4 regions of the Corynebacterium aquatimens genome follow, and region 4 is predicted to be linked to each of the others. Evidence: predicted binding sites of a transcription regulator. Region 4 holds the regulator's gene; each other region holds the start of a gene.

The links. The regulator LexA, encoded in region 4, represses DNA repair genes until DNA is damaged. The targets are predictions, from matches to a motif close to CGAACANNTGTTCG.
Region 1: CAQUA_RS01940 (HNH endonuclease signature motif containing protein) is a predicted target of LexA. The motif match lies at 1,964-1,977, and genes of this name have one in related genera.
Region 2: CAQUA_RS00500 (HNH endonuclease signature motif containing protein) is a predicted target of LexA. The motif match lies at 2,238-2,251, and genes of this name have one in related genera.
Region 3: CAQUA_RS03820 (SAV_6107 family HEPN domain-containing protein) is a predicted target of LexA. The motif match lies at 1,606-1,619, and genes of this name have one in related genera.

The regions. Positions count from the first base shown of each region.
Region 1 is NZ_CP046980.1:427,807-431,643, reverse strand. Features, by position in the region: gene CAQUA_RS01945 (ATP-dependent Clp protease ATP-binding subunit) at 1-1,835, opposite strand, end outside; gene CAQUA_RS01940 (HNH endonuclease signature motif containing protein) at 2,133-3,569, shown strand; gene CAQUA_RS01935 (TM2 domain-containing protein) at 3,683-3,837, opposite strand, start outside.
Region 2 is NZ_CP046980.1:125,244-129,080, forward strand. Features, by position in the region: gene CAQUA_RS00490 (ATP-dependent RNA helicase) at 1-69, opposite strand, end outside; gene CAQUA_RS00495 (hypothetical protein) at 214-924, shown strand; gene CAQUA_RS00500 (HNH endonuclease signature motif containing protein) at 930-2,093, opposite strand; gene CAQUA_RS00505 (hypothetical protein) at 2,514-3,239, shown strand; gene CAQUA_RS00510 (hypothetical protein) at 3,260-3,837, shown strand, end outside.
Region 3 is NZ_CP046980.1:831,861-835,697, reverse strand. Features, by position in the region: gene mraZ (division/cell wall cluster transcriptional repressor MraZ) at 1-113, opposite strand, end outside; gene CAQUA_RS03825 (DUF3040 domain-containing protein) at 522-911, opposite strand; gene CAQUA_RS03820 (SAV_6107 family HEPN domain-containing protein) at 1,029-1,478, opposite strand; gene CAQUA_RS03815 (GNAT family N-acetyltransferase) at 1,685-2,320, shown strand; gene CAQUA_RS03810 (polyprenyl synthetase family protein) at 2,331-3,422, shown strand; gene CAQUA_RS03805 (alpha-(1->6)-mannopyranosyltransferase A) at 3,422-3,837, shown strand, end outside.
Region 4 is NZ_CP046980.1:1,056,689-1,060,525, reverse strand. Features, by position in the region: gene hrpA (ATP-dependent RNA helicase HrpA) at 1-259, shown strand, start outside; gene nrdR (transcriptional regulator NrdR) at 297-752, opposite strand; gene CAQUA_RS04810 (hypothetical protein) at 841-1,206, opposite strand; gene lexA (transcriptional repressor LexA) at 1,427-2,104, shown strand; gene CAQUA_RS04800 (DeoR/GlpR family DNA-binding transcription regulator) at 2,165-2,956, shown strand; gene hflX (GTPase HflX) at 2,909-3,837, opposite strand, start outside.

The DNA.
Region 1 (3,837 bases), 630 kb from region 4:
CCGAACAGGCGCGACGCCGTGAAGCGGTCGTGAAACTCACCCATGTCCACCTGGACCAGGGAGTCCTCGTCGCCGAACAGGAACTCAGCCAGTGCCTTGGACAGCTCCGTCTTACCCACACCGGACGGGCCAGCGAAGATGAACGAACCGCTCGGACGCTTCGGGTCTTTCAGGCCCGCACGGGTACGGCGGATCGAACGCGAAACAGCCTTGACCGCCTCTTCCTGGCCGATGATGCGCTTGTGCAGCTCGTCCTCCATGTGGAGCAGACGCGAGGATTCGCTCTCGGTGAGCTTGAACACGGGGATACCGGTCCAGTTAGCCAGAACGTCCGCGATCTGCTCCTCGCCCACCTCGGCGATGTCCTCGAGCTCGCCCGAGCGCCACTTCTTTTCCTTTTCCGCGCGCTCCTCGGTGAGCTTGCGCTCCTTGTCGCGCAGGCCTGCCGCCTTCTCAAAGTCCTGGGCGTCAATTGCGTCTTCTTTTTCCTTGCGGACCTCCGCGATGCGATCATCAACCTCACGCACCCCAGCTGGCGCGGTCATGCGCTTGATGCGCATGCGGGCACCCGCCTCGTCGAGAAGATCGACGGCCTTGTCCGGCAGGAAGCGGTCGTTGATGTAGCGGTCCGACAGGTTCGCCGCAGCCGCCAACGCGTCGTCGGTGTAGGACACGCGGTGGTGTGCCTCGTAGCGGTCGCGCAGTCCTTTCAGGATCTGAATCGTGTCGTCGACACTCGGCTCGTCGACCTGTACCGGCTGGAAGCGGCGCTCAAGCGCAGCATCCTTCTCAATGTGCTTGCGGTACTCATCCAGCGTGGTCGCACCAATGGTCTGCAGCTCACCGCGCGCAAGTTTCGGCTTCAGCAGGCTCGCCGCATCAATCGCGCCCTCCGCAGCGCCCGCGCCAACCAGCGTGTGAATCTCATCGATGAACAAGATGATGTCACCGCGCTGGTTGATTTCTTTCAGCACCTTCTTCAGGCGCTCTTCGAAGTCACCACGGTAACGCGAACCCGCCACCAGCGAGCCCAGGTCCAGGGAGTACACCTGCTTGTCGCGCAGGGTTTCCGGGACGCGGCCATTCGCGATGTCCAGCGCCAGTCCCTCAACAACCGCCGTCTTACCCACACCCGGCTCACCGATGAGCACCGGGTTGTTCTTCGTGCGGCGGGAAAGCACCTGCATGATGCGCTCAATTTCCTTGTCGCGCCCAACGACAGGGTCCAGCTTGCCTTCCTTCGCCGCCGCGGTCAGGTTGCGGCCGAACTGGTCAAGCACCAAAGAGTTGGAGCGCTCGCCGCTGCTGCGCGGTCCACCGATGGTCGGGCCGGGGCCGACACCCATCGACGGGCCCGGCTGATTTTCTGCGGTCTCCGGGTTCTGCCCCTCGCCGCCCTCGTAGCCGCTGAGCAGCTGAATCACTTGCTGGCGCACGCGCGGCAGGTCCGCGCCGAGTTTGGTCAGCACCTGCGCCGCCACGCCGTCGCCCTCGCGGATCAGACCGAGCAGCAGGAACTCGGTACCAATGTACTTGTGCCCCATCTGCAGGCCCTCGCGCAGGGACAGCTCCAGCACCTTCTTCGCGCGCGGCGTGAACGGCACGTGGCCCGTGTGCGGCTGGGTGCCGCGGCCAATAATCTCCTCGACCTCACGGCGAACGTCGTCGAGGTTGATCCCCATCGACTCCAGCGCCTTCGCCGCAACGCCCTCCCCCTCTTGGATCAGGCCAAGCAGAATGTGCTCCGTCCCGATGTAGTTGTGGTTCAGATCGCGCGCTTCCTGCTGGGCGAGCACGATGACGCGTCGCGCCCTATCCGTAAACCGCTCAAACATGTGGCAACCCCTTTTAGGCTAAAGCAATCAAGCTAAGTGAAATTAGTTCTGTCCACCATAACGCCGGCGCGCGTCAGACAATCCCCACTCACAGACCAAAACTCCCCTTCTTCAGCGTTAGCGCATGTCACACGGCTGTTCGCCAGTAGCGAACGCTTATCGACGACCCCCTCCCCACCCTCGCCCTGTGGATAACTCATCGAATTCCACAGGCTGAATCGGTCCTCTGCGCGGGGTGTGAATTTTTGTTCTACGGTGCGTGTACAAACAGCACTCAGAACACACGAAGGGGGGATCATGGGTCCACGCACGAACACTGCCACCGCCGCCAGCCCGGCCGCGGTCGATTTCGCCGGCTACCTCGCCGCGATCACTACGCACGCTATGGACATCGTGGCCACCTTCGACCGTGACGCCGCCAAGAAAGCACCAATCAAACCGGAGCACGCACGCGCCCTCGAGGCCCTCCACTCTGTCTACTTCGGGCGGACTCCCAGGAGGTTTCGGGAAAGGCAGGAGAAGGCTCGTCGTAAAGCAAAAGCGTACGACGTCTCGCTGGACAAACTGATGATGATTGAGCAGCGCCTGAAGAAAGTCGACGATGCCGCCACCCGCTGGGAGCTGCGGCTGACGCTTCTTGGGGTGCGGGGCTCATGCGAAGCTCTAGCCGCGAAGGCCCGCGAGATCATTCCGCGCGACACCACGCCGCCGCGGGAGGGCCTGTCGTTTTCGCGCCCGCGTGGTGGCGTGGGCACGATGATCGTGCACGCGAAAGAACGCCTCCTCGCGGACCTCGAGCATTTCTTGCGGCGCGAACTTGACGCCAACACGCCGATCGCTACGCACATGCTTCATTCTTTCGAGGATCTAATCCGCGGCAACCTTGCCATAGCCGACGGCGAGCTCCTCCCTACCGTGGGCGTGCCGTACGCACAACCGCGACCGCTGATCATGGTGGGACTCCCGCAACTCTGCGAGATCCTCGACGGCCGCGGCGACGAAATCGTGCTCAAGCTTAGCGACGGCACGACAATCACCGGCGCCGAATTCCTCGCGCACCATCTCTCTACGCACGTACCTGCATTGGAGTTCGCGCTATTCCACCCGAAGAAAGGGCCGGTGAACCTGTACCGCGCAAGCAGATCCGCGAACGCCAAACAGCGCGACCTAGTCAGCGCCGCGTACCCCGTCTGCGCCTTCCCCGGATGCCGCCACCCCGCCGACAACTGCGAGATGCACCACGTCACCGCATGGAAACACGGCGGACAAACCAACGCGGCCAACCTCGTGCCGCTGTGCCGCCATCACAACAGGCTTAACGACGACGACCCCCACAAACAAGCCCCTCACCTGATAAAAATCGGCCGCGTGGTCCCCGAGGGGGCAGGCCACGTGTGGCGGTTCCCGAGCGGTGCTCGAGTGCACAATCACGATAATTACCACTACGGGGCGATGCGACAGCTCTTCGACCAGGATCCCGCCACGGCCGAACGGACCTTCGTGAGCGATTGTTGGCGCGCTGGTTGCGACGTCCCGCACCCGCCGAGCCCCCCGCCTGACGACCCGCCACCCGGCCCGCCGCCCGACAGACCACCGGCCGGCCCACCGCCCCCGGGACCACCACCTGACGGCCCGCCGCCCGACAGACCACCGCCCGGCCCACCGGAGCGGCCACCCGGGCAGGGCCCGGATCAGCGACCATGCCCACGCGGTGACCCCTGGGCCGGACCTTAGAGTCCGCCCGGGCCCTCGAGGTTTCTTCGCGACTGCAAATGCTCCCGCCACCACTCCTTGTTTTCACAAGGTTGATGTCGGGCGCGTTCGCATGCCCGCATTCATGTTGCTGGTTAGACCAGCGGTACTCCGTTCGCATCACGGTCGTAACCGTTGCTTCCGGTGAGCACGAAAATCATCTCAACGAAGGCCCAGATGCCGATTGCCATGTACAGGAAAATACCGATGAAGACGAAGGTAAGCACGAAGGCAATGAAGCAAAGAACCA
Region 2 (3,837 bases), 930 kb from region 4:
AGTTGGCGGCAGTGAATCGATCACATTCGCCACCGGCAACCCCGCGCCGATCTTTAGAAGGTCAAACATCACGATCCAGGGTACAAACCCAACCTAGTTAGACTCCCGAAACCCGAAAATGGTTCCCTCGGTTTTGCACACTATAGTGTGCAGAATTTCCTTGGCACCGCGTAGTACTGCCCGTAGCGTTAAAAAGCGAAGGGGGTACAACACATGCAAATTCCAAGTTTCACTATCCGTTACTGTCCGAACGACCATTTCTACCTGCCCATCGGCCTTATAGCTATGGATTCCGAGTCGGGTGAAGTCGCAGTCCCGATCATGAACGGCATGCATCCTGCGGCACCGATTGGGTACACCGACGAGGCCGCCGCCGCAATCGCCGAGCGCATCGGTGATTTCCTCGAAGACAGCATGCTCAACGGCGGACCGAACCACGATCTTTTGGGCGATCACATTGACCTCGTGGACAATCCCGTGGTCGAAGCTGATGACTTCGAAACCGGGCTGGACACGCTCATCGAACTTCATATCTTGAACCCGCGCGGGTTCGCCTCGGATATTTATGACACCTTTACTCTGGATATCCGGCGCGACCGTGCTCATGACCCGATGTGCACCTGCTACGAACCGATTGCGGTGTTTGCCATCAACCTCCGCAGCGGGGATCTTCACACCACGTGGCTCAGCGATAACTATCCACTCCATGATCCCCCGCTCACTCGTGAGGAACGGCGGATGGTGAAACGTGAACGCAAGCGCTTGGCCAAACACCTTCGCGGCCCTAATCCGCACAGGGCGTTCGACAAAGTTAGCCGCCCGCAATTCTGCGTCCACCCAGTTGGGCAGTACGACGCCTTGTCCGGCCAAGATGCAATCTCTGCCGCGTGTGTTCATCTGGTCGGCACCAACGCGTTCGCCTAAGCGCCTCATACCGGTAGTCCTTCGAAGATGGAATCATCGAAGCTGTCTGCATCGATCAATGCTGGGGTCGGCCGGCGCGAGTCATCGCGGTGGACATGCCCGTGCTCGCGTGAGACGAACGCGGAGCCATCTGGGAAGAAGAAGCAGGTGTCCTGCCCCTGCTTCTCTATCGAAATACATCCGTCGGTGACCATCGAATGGCACGCACTGCACAGCGGCAGCAAGTTATCAATGTTCGTTTCACCGCCGTCTGCCCATGAAGTGATGTGGTGGATCTCGATGAACCGCGTGTGGGTGCAGCCAGGCATGGCGCATTGCTCATGCCAGTACCGCAAAAGGGCGTTGACCTGGCCGGGGGACGCCAGGCGATGCCCGCGTCCGAGATGGAGCGACACTCCCTTGTCGTTGACTCCTTCGAGCCTGCCAAGCGCGCTGCCAATCAACCGGGTAAGCGATTTCGAGGGGGCCTTCGGGTTCGACGGCATGTAAATGTGCCCATCAAGGTTTACAACTAGATTCACCTGTGCCCCGGGCGTACGCAAAGGGGGGTTCACGCAGTCGCGTGCTATATGAACTATGCCCATTAACGCAGCTAGCAGGGATCTGCCAACGGGCATACCGAATCCCGATACCCGCTGTGGGCGGGAGTTTTCGGCGTTTTCACCGTCATCTTGAGAGGCTGTCTCGGGCGTACCGAAATACGCCGCCTCACCCGTTTTGAGCGCAGCCTTGAACATCGCTCCGTCCGTTGCGTTCAATCGCGCAGTAATCGTCACGTCACCGTTGTCCTCGTCCCGGATGCGTAGGAAGTGTTCTGGCTGCGTACCGTCATCGTTGGTGTCGTACCCAGCCAGTGCTTTACGCAGATCCTCATGCGATAGCTTCTTCGCCAGCGCTAACAGATCCCCTTGGTTAGCAGGCGTAATGTATTTCAGCAGGAAGCGCAGGGTGGAATAGTGGATCTCACCATCTTCCAGCGCATCGAGGAGCCCCGGAAACTGCCTGAGCCTGCGAGCCACACTCGTGTACTCAAACGCGGTCGACCTAGAAACGCCGACATGGCGGATGAGCAGCGTGGACAGGCTTGACGTGCCGTACAAGTCGGCCAACCGTTCTTCGTCCAACTCTCCGAGCAACCGGAGCAACCGTGCCTTGCATGAATTGATCATCGAAAATTCGTAGCTTATTAGTTCGAGCGGATTCATTATTCCCCCTATCTGCTTGCGTTATACGCAACTAGGTAAGCGATTATTCGTTTGTGTGTTCCATAGTAAAAACGCCCGCGACACCAAGCGCCCGAAATGTTCGAAAATAGATCACATGTTCGAATAAATCCGCAAAACCCCAGTTCAGAACAGGTCCGCGAGTCCGCCCTGCGGACTTTCAAAACCGGACAACCGTCCACAGGGGGACTCGAACGCGGCCAGAAGGATCGTCGATAAGCAAAGGCTCGAGTGAAAGCCGCAACTTAGTTAGACTCCCGAAACCCGTAGAAGGTTCCCCCGAAGTTGCACACTATAGTGTGCAACTTTCCCTTGCCCCCGAGTGGCCGGACGCTTTAGCGTTGAACATCGAAGGGGGTAATACACATGTACATCGGAAGTTTCACAATTCACTACACACCAACCGAACACTACGACGCAGCCGACAGCTTTCCAGTGGGGATCATTGCCTTTGAGCTGGAGACGGGGGAGCGGATCACTAGGCTTCTTGAGCCTGACTCAGCAGCGGCTCCTGAATGGTACTGCGAGTCTCTCGCCAGAGACATCGAGGAAGAGATCAACGAGTTTCTACTGGATTCGAACACGAGCTTGGTCAACGAGTTCGGTCAGATCATGGTGGGAAGCGACATCGAGCTGACGCTCAACCGCCCGTTAGGGGTATCCGACTTTGAGGCCGGGATGGCGCTGCTCATGCAAACGTACGTGACGCGCGCGTTGGGCCATGAGTACAAGACGTACGAGACCTTTAGCCTCGATTTCCGCACCAACATCAAGAAAGACGAGCACTTCCCAATCGCCGTGTTCTCATACTGCGCGCCGACGGGCGAGTTTTCCGCAGCTTGGCTCAATGACGAGAACCCGTTCGAACCGGCTAGGCTCAACCGCTCGCAAAGAAAGCACATCCAACGCCAGACCGAGGAGTTCATGGCCAACATGGACTCGGACAACATCCAGATCGCATTCAATAACATCCGCCGCCCGCAATTCGGCATCTTTAAAATCGACGAATTCCAGGCCATGTCCAGCGGCCAAGCGCTCGACATAGCCATCGACGACCTGAAGAAGCTCTGGGCAAGCAGGAAAGCGGCGTAAGCATCGAAGGGGGTAAAAACATGCAAATCGCAAGTTTCACAATTCACTACACGCCATCAGAAGACGACTACTACTACGACAACGACGAGGTTTGGGCCGCGTACTACGACCTGTATCCGGATGAGGACGTCGATTTCGAGACATTCATCGAAGATAACCCGGAGTTTGGCACCTACACGGGCGAGAGCTTCCCGGTGGGGATCATCACGTTCGATCCGAGTGACGGAAAGCGCGTGACGAAGCTTCTTGATCCTTACTCAATAGAAGCGCCGGAGTGGTACAGCGACTACATCGCGTGCGACATCGAGGAGATTATCGACGAGTTCTTCAAATCGGACGGACCCGGTCTATTCGATGAGGAGGGCCGGTGCTGCCCCACATGGGATATCGAACTCACCGTCAATCGTCCGCTCAGCGCGGCAAACTTCGAAGCGGCGCTCGATCGCCTCATGGACACCTTCGTCACTCGCGCGCTGAACCACGAACACCGGCTGTATGAAACGTTCACGCTGGATTTTCGCACCAACATTAAAAAGGACGAGCATTTGCCCATCGCGGTGTTCGCTTACTGCGCGCCCACGGGTGAGTTTTCCGCCGA
Region 3 (3,837 bases), 220 kb from region 4:
TGGTCTTGCCCCTTGGTCACCATCAATCCGTCCGCCAGTCCCTCACGGAACTTCGCGGGCAGTGTCAGGCGCCCTTTGTCATCCAGCTTGGGGGTATAGGTGCCCAGAAACATCCGGCGCCCTACCTTCCTGAACTCAATGACATCCGGCTGTGAACTTTTATGAGATCCGATCCGTGCACCCCACACGGAGCCCACGTTTCTTCACCTGGCCCCACTTTACCCCACTTTCCCCCACAAACACCACATCCGAAACAAAGTTTCCGCTAAAAATTTTTAAATTAGCTGGTTAAAGCAGCAAGAATGAGTGGCGCAGCCTCCCGTCAATCTCGAGCCCTGAATCACAATTATCACATAAGCAACATAGGTACCAGTTTCACGTTCGCGTTTACGCAGGGAACGCGCGAGGCCCCTTCAACAAAGGGCTAGTTATTAACCACTGTGGGTGAAAGTGGGAGAAATGGGGAAGGCACGAAAAACGCCACCGAGATGTCTCGGTGGCGTGTGTTTTTTGGGGGTGAGCTACGGCTGCTCAAAGCGGCGACGGAAGTTCTCCTCCATGCGAGAGCCGCGCTTCGACTGCGTTGCGGTGGATGTCGGCGACGACGTCACGCGATATTCGACATCTTTGGCCGGCGCCTTGAGGGCCCAGACCCCGCCCGCAAACATCAGTATGAAGCCGACGATGCTGAGGATGACAAACCACGTGCTTTGTGCGGCCAGCGCCACTCCACCAATGAGAAGCAGCAGACCCAGCATCATGATGGCGGCAGAACGCATGCTCAGATGCCCAGTCGACGGAGATTGGTCAACCCGGGTCGAGGACACGGTTGAGCCGAATTTCGGGTCGTCAGCGAGCAACGACTCCTCAATTTCACGGAGCAGCTGCTGTTCTTGCTCTGAAAGAGACACGTTTCCTCCCAGAGTTGTTGGCACGTCTCTAGCTATGAGCATATAACGTTTGGCTTCTCCAGATTGTTCCCTCGTGCCTTAAGTTCCCCACCCCCTTTAACGGGTAGCGGTAAAGCACTACGCAGCAAGGCCGGTTTCGGTGGCGCCAAGGGACACCTCCGTGTAAAACTCATCCGCCAACGCAACGAGACGTGCAACCGTGATTGGTTCGGGGTGAAGTTCAATCCCGGAGGCCACTCGTCCGCGGACCCGGGAAAACTTTCCAAGCTCCGAGGCCCAGTATTTGCCCCGAACCCCAGTAAGCGAGAGCTTTTCCCACGCACTCGAGGGCAGACGCTTCCGCTTCGCTAGCGCAGGAGAGCTAGAGATTTCCGCCCCCGCTGTGCGCAACGCAGCCTGGTATCCATACTCCAATGCAAGGTCATACGCCTCTTTGCCCAGGTGAATGTGGGCAGAATCGAGCAGGTCTGCGGCGGCGGTTAAGAAAGACTCCCGCTGGGAGCGCTTTCCCGCATTATCCGATTTTCCGTAGGCCGCTCGCGTTGTGGCAGATACTACGTTTCCCATGTCGTTCACCTTTGCTTCGTGCTCTAGATATGTGCTGTTGTGTTCTAATTTTGTGGTGTTGTGTTCGATGTTTGAGCCAACCGTAACGCCCTGCCCGGACACTGTGCGATGGATTAGGCCCCAAAATCGAACGTCTGTTCTAATCAGTTTGAAAGTTGTTGCCCAATTTCATCCCCCGGGCCCCGCCGGCGTGATTGCATGGGATTGTGACCATTCGTATTCGGAGACTGAGCGGGTTTGAGTTCGCGCGCGCGAGCCCGCATCTCGTGGATATTCATCTCCGGGCAATGGGGTATCCGCCGTCTATGAAGGATCAGCGGATGCGGTCATGGCGCAATGACGTGTTCAACCGGGGGTTTGTTGCCTACATTGCGTGTGAAACCCGGGACGAATCCGTGGCGGATCCTCAGCCAGCGGGCGAAGAATTCGTGGTGGGGGTCGCCTACGGCTTTTTAGGAAACCCCGATCTCTGGTGGGATCAGCAGCTGCGTCGGGGGCTATTGGAAAGCAAGTGGTACCCGAGCGTGAGCGCGCCTGATGGTCCGCGCGGACCGGTACGGGGTGACTTTCCAGAGTTCGTCAGAAGCTATTTCGAGGTTGCCGAAATTCATGTTCTTCCGGAAGCGCAAGGTAAAGGAATCGGACGGACTCTTCTCACTACCCTTCTCGACGGCGTGCCGGCCCGTCACGCTTTGTTGTCCACGCCGGAAGTAGCGGGTGAACAGAACTCCGCGTTCGGTCTGTACCGTTCCCTGGGATTCCAAGACGTCTTGCGCAATTTCATGTACGCAGGTGACCACAGGCCGTTCGCGATCCTCGGTCGCAGCCTACCGTTGGGATAAAGTGAACGCCGTGACTCCAGCCAGCCTCCCCTTAAGTTCCCTACCACGCGCAGTGGAAGACGCGCTGGCTCGTTATTTCGACCGTCGCGTCGCCGACGTAGAACCGCTTGGACCACCCGTGCTTGAAGCCGTGGAGCATCTGCGCAACTTTGTCCACCAAGGCGGCAAACGCCTTCGACCGGTGTTCGCCTGGACAGGATTTGTTGGCTCGCGCGGCGCCCACGCCCCCGAAGAGGACCCAGCGGCAGTTCTTGCGGCTGTCAGTTCCTTAGAACTGATTCAGGCCTGCGCGCTTATCCACGATGACATTATTGATGCGTCCGATACCCGCCGGGGCAATCCAACTGTCCACCGCGCAGTGGCGCACGATCATGCACGGAAGGGTTGGCGCGGTGAATCCGACAACTTCGGTGAGCACATCGCGATCCTCGTGGGCGATCTAGCACTTGCCTGGGCCGACGATATGTTGGTCACTTCCGGCCTTTCAGCCGATGCCCGTGAGCGAGCCCGGACACCATGGATGGCCATGCGCACGGAAGTCATCGGCGGCCAGATCCTCGATATTTCCCTGGAAGCGTCGGGGGATGAAAGCCTAGCTAGTGCCACTACAGTCAGCCGGTTCAAAACTGCGGCCTACACCATCGAACGCCCCCTACACTTGGGCGCGGCGATCGCTGGCGCACCAGCAGAGACGATCAACGCGCTCCGCGGTTACGGTCATGACATTGGGATTGCGTTCCAACTCCGCGACGACGTACTGGGAGTGTTTGGCAAGGAACACGAAACGGGCAAGCCCGTTGGAGATGACATCAGGGAGGGCAAGCGCACCGCACTTTTGGCCCACGCGCTCGCAGCGCTGGACGTCTCAGACCCAGAGGCCGCATCCTACGTCCGAAGCATCGTGGGCGCGTCAGAGAACCCAGACGATCTCGCACGTGTCTCCGCGCTCATCGAGTCATCGGGGGCAGTCGACGTGGTGGAAGCGACGATCGCTGACCTAACGCGTAGTGGCTTGGCGTACTTGGACGACGCTGATCTGACACCACAAGCGCGCGAAGATCTTAGGGTTCTTGCGGTGAAGGCAACAGAACGGACGTCATGATGGGGATGCGGCGCTTGGTCACCCAACCCCTGTGGATGGGTACACTCGCAGGCATTTTGATGGCCGTGGGTTCTATCGGCGCTGGGGCAACCCGTAACCGTGGCGGCTTCCTCGCGTCCGTCGACTTAAGCTTCCTCAGCTACAGTCATGCGCGCGGAATCTTCAGCACTGTGCTCGCCGTAGGCGTGTTCCTCTTAGTTGCCGCCTGGGTTCTGCTCGGACGATCGCTTATCGCATCACATCGTGATACGGGAGGCGATCTAACGTTCGTCCGCAATTGCACATGGGCGTGGGTGGCTCCATTGCTGCTCGCGGCGCCGTTGATGTCGCGTGATGTGTACTCCTACCTCATGCAGGGTGCGATGATTCGTGATGGCTTCGATCCCTATTCCGAGGGGGCAGCCGTTAATCCGGG
Region 4 (3,837 bases):
GGCCATTAGGGTGCGGCTCGAGGACATGGCGTTGGACCCCGACCGCGACGCCGAGCGCCAGGCAACCATCGACGCGGCCCGGGAATACCTCGACGTGAGGCTTCGCCGCCTGCCTAAGGGCCGCGAAAAATCGCGCGCGGTGAAGGACATCTTGTGGCGCATCGAGGAGCTGCGCGTAAGCGTGTTCGCGCAGCGGCTCGGGACGGCGAAACCCGTGAGCCAGCGGCGGATCGAGAAGATGGTGGACAAGCTCAGCTAGCGGCGCGTGCGCAGCGCGTGCGAACGCGGCGCGCGGGTCAGAGGTCGCGGTCGCGGCGGCGCATCAGTCGGATTTCGGACTCGAAGTCGTCGGCGCTTTCGAAGGACTTATACACGGAGGCGAAGCGCAGGTACGCGACCTCGTCGAGGACGCGCAGAGGTTCGAGGATCGCCAGGCCGATGTCGTTGGAATCGACCTGGGAGCTGCCGTGGCTGCGCACGGTTTCTTCGACCTCTTGCGCCAGCCGCTTCAGCGCGTCATCCGACACGTCGCGGCCTTGGCACGCGCGGCGCACGCCAACGATCAGCTTGTCACGGTCGAAGGGCTCACTCACGCCGTTTCGCTTGACGACGGTCAAGATCGCCTTCTCAATCGTCGTAAAGCGGCCGCCGCATTCTGTGCATTCTCTGCGTCGGCGGATGGATGCGCCCGCGTCAATCAGGCGCGAGTCAGCGACGCGGGAGTTCTGGTTATGGCAGAAAGGGCAATGCACGCTCGAAATTGTACTCGCCCGCGGGTGTGGGGACGGTGGGCGTCGATAAGCATAAAAATGCCCCCACGATGTGGGGGCGAGGCGCGGACTACCTCACGCTGGCGGAGACGACGTTGGGCGCCGCTGGCGCGGCTGGGGCTGGCTCTTCAGCGGAGAACATGCCGCTAAACGCTGCGCCCACGATGAGCGCGAGGCCCAGCATTGTGCCCATGAGCGTTGCGGCGCGCGCTTCATGCTGTTTTTCGATCTTCGTTTCGATCCCCGCCCGTGTTGGTTCGGCAATGTCCCGGTAGGGCTCAGGGTTTCGATTAAACTCGCCTAAAGTTCGAACATGATCGGCCCGGCGGTGCTGCGTTCGCTCAGGAATATCCCACACATCCGCCGGCTGCGGCGCGCGGTGAATCGAACCAGCAGGTACGTTTGCGGTGCGGGGATTGCGTACTGCGATGGTCATAATGAGATTCCTTTCTACTGTTGCAACCAAGTGTAATTTTCGCTCCGACACTCTCGAACACTTTGTTCGCGCGAATGTTCTAATTAGATGCTATGTTCGAGTTATAGCAACACGCGAAACATTTGTCCACACGTGGGCGGAAAATATCGAACACAATTGCCATACCGTGGTAGAACGGTAGGTAGAAAAGTTGAATGAGGAACACTCGGAGAGGAACGCCATGGCACGACAGAAGAGAGACCCTAACGGCCTGAGCGACAGGCAACGCCGGATCCTGGAGGTTATTCAGGACGCGGTTGTCCTGCGCGGATACCCGCCAAGCATCCGTGAGATCGGTGATGCGGCGGGTTTGCAGTCAACATCGTCGGTTGCGTATCAGCTCAAGGAATTAGAGAAGAAGGGGTTCCTGCGCCGCGACCCAAACAAGCCGCGCGCCGTGGATCTGCGCCACCTGCCGGAGACGGATCCGCTGCGGAAGAAATCTGCGCAAAAGAAGCAGACGCCCGCACCCGAAGAGGCCGCGGCCCCGCGCTACATCCCCATTGTTGGTCAGATCGCGGCTGGGGTCCCAATCACCGCTGAAGAAAACATCAATGATTACTTCCCGCTGCCGGAAGAGCTCGTGGGTGACGGCGAACTCTTCTTGCTGCAGGTTGTCGGCCAGTCCATGCAGGACGCGGGCATTTTGGACGGGGACTGGGTTGCGGTGCGCTCCCAGCAGACGGCGGAGGAAGGGGATTTCGTTGCCGCGCTTATTGAGGGCGAGGCAACGGTCAAGGAGTTCCACAAGGACTCAACGGGGGTATGGCTCCTCCCCCACAATGACGCATTCTCCCCCATCAAGGCCGACGAAGCTGAGATTATGGGACGCGTAGTATCCGTCCTGCGCAAGCTGTAACTTTTGCGGCAACTCGATGTCCCGGTCGCAGCCCACGCGGTCTATCCGAAGGTTTCATGAATGCACACCGAAGAACGCCGCCGCCAGATCGCGTCGCTGACCGCTGTTGAAGGCCGCGTTAACGTCACGCGCCTCGCGGAGGAATTCGGCGTCACCGCGGAGACTATTCGCAGGGATCTCGCCGCGCTTGACAACGAAGGGATGGTGCAACGCGTCCACGGCGGCGCGGTTCCGAGTTCCTCGTTCCTGACCGCCGAGCTCACCATGGAGGCCCGCTACCGGACGTCCGCGGCTGCGAAGAAGGCCATCGCGCGCGAGGCGCTGGCGTATCTTCCGGAAGAGCCCGGCACCGTGTTCCTCGACTCCGGCACGACGATCCAGATGCTGGCCGAGCTTTTTGCTGGCGATGAGATTGCCCGTCGGCATTCCTACGTGACCAACTCGTGGCCGATCGCGCTGCAGCTGTCCAGCGACCAGGTCAGCGTGCAGTTGCTTGGCGGAACCGTGCGCGCCCTCACCCACGCCATCGTCGGTGACACCGCGTTGCGCACCCTGGCGCTGCTCAGCGCGGACGTGGCGTTCATCGGCACGAATGCGCTCTCAATCCCCAGCGGCCTGTCCACCGCCGACCCCCAGGAGGCCGCAGTGAAATCCTCCATGGTCACCAACGCCTCGCGCGTAGTCGCGCTGTGCGACTCCACGAAACTTGGCAACAACTACGCCGTGAGCTTCGCGCCCTTGGCATCACTCGACGCCGTGATCACGGATACGAAGGCGCCGGACTCCTTCGTAGCCGATCTGGAATCATCCGGCATCGAGGTCGTCCTGGCCGACCCAGCTTTGTTCTCCTGAGTCCTCCCCGGCAGAAGGTTCCGGGCTGATCGCGAACTCGGCGTACTGGTCGGCGACGATGCGGGGCAGGCGGACGTCGATAAGCGTGCCCTCGGCCTCGTAGGACTCGCTGCGGACGGTGCCCTCTTCGTGGACGCGCGAGACCACGTCGCCGCGCGTGTAGGGCACGAGAAGGGTGACGTGCGCGTCCAACGTGTTCAGGAACATCTCGATGCGCTGCTCAAGCTCGTCGATGCCCTCACCGGTGTGGGCGGAGACAAAGACAGCGTCGCGGCCGGCATCGGCGAATGCGTGCCGCAGCTCAGCCAACACAAGCGGGTCAGCAGCGTCGATCTTGTTCACCACGATGATTTCGGGCGGAATGGTCTCATCGGTGTCACGCACGATGTCGGCGAGCACCTCGCTCACCGCCTGGATCTGCTTGAGCGGGAACGGGTCGGACCCGTCGACAACGTGCAGCACCAGATCGGCGCCGGTGACTTCTTCCAGGGTGGACTTGAATGCCTCAACGAGCTGCGTCGGCAGGTGGCGGACAAACCCGACGGTGTCGGTTAAAACAACCGCGCGGCCATCAGCAAGCGTGGCGCGTCGCGTGGACGGGTCCAGCGTTGCAAACAGCGCATCTTCGACGAGCACTCCCGCGCCGGTCATGGCGTTGATAAGTGAGGATTTGCCGGCGTTGGTGTACCCGGCGATAGCGATTTTTGGCACCGTGGAGCGCGCACGCTTCGCGCGCTTGATGTCGCGGGCGGTCTTCATGTCCGCGAGCTCGTGGCGCAGCTTCGCCATCTCCGTGCGCAGGCGGCGGCGATCGGCCTCAATGCGGGTTTCACCGGGGCCGCGCAGGCCCACACCGCCGTTGGAACCGGCGCGGCCACCGG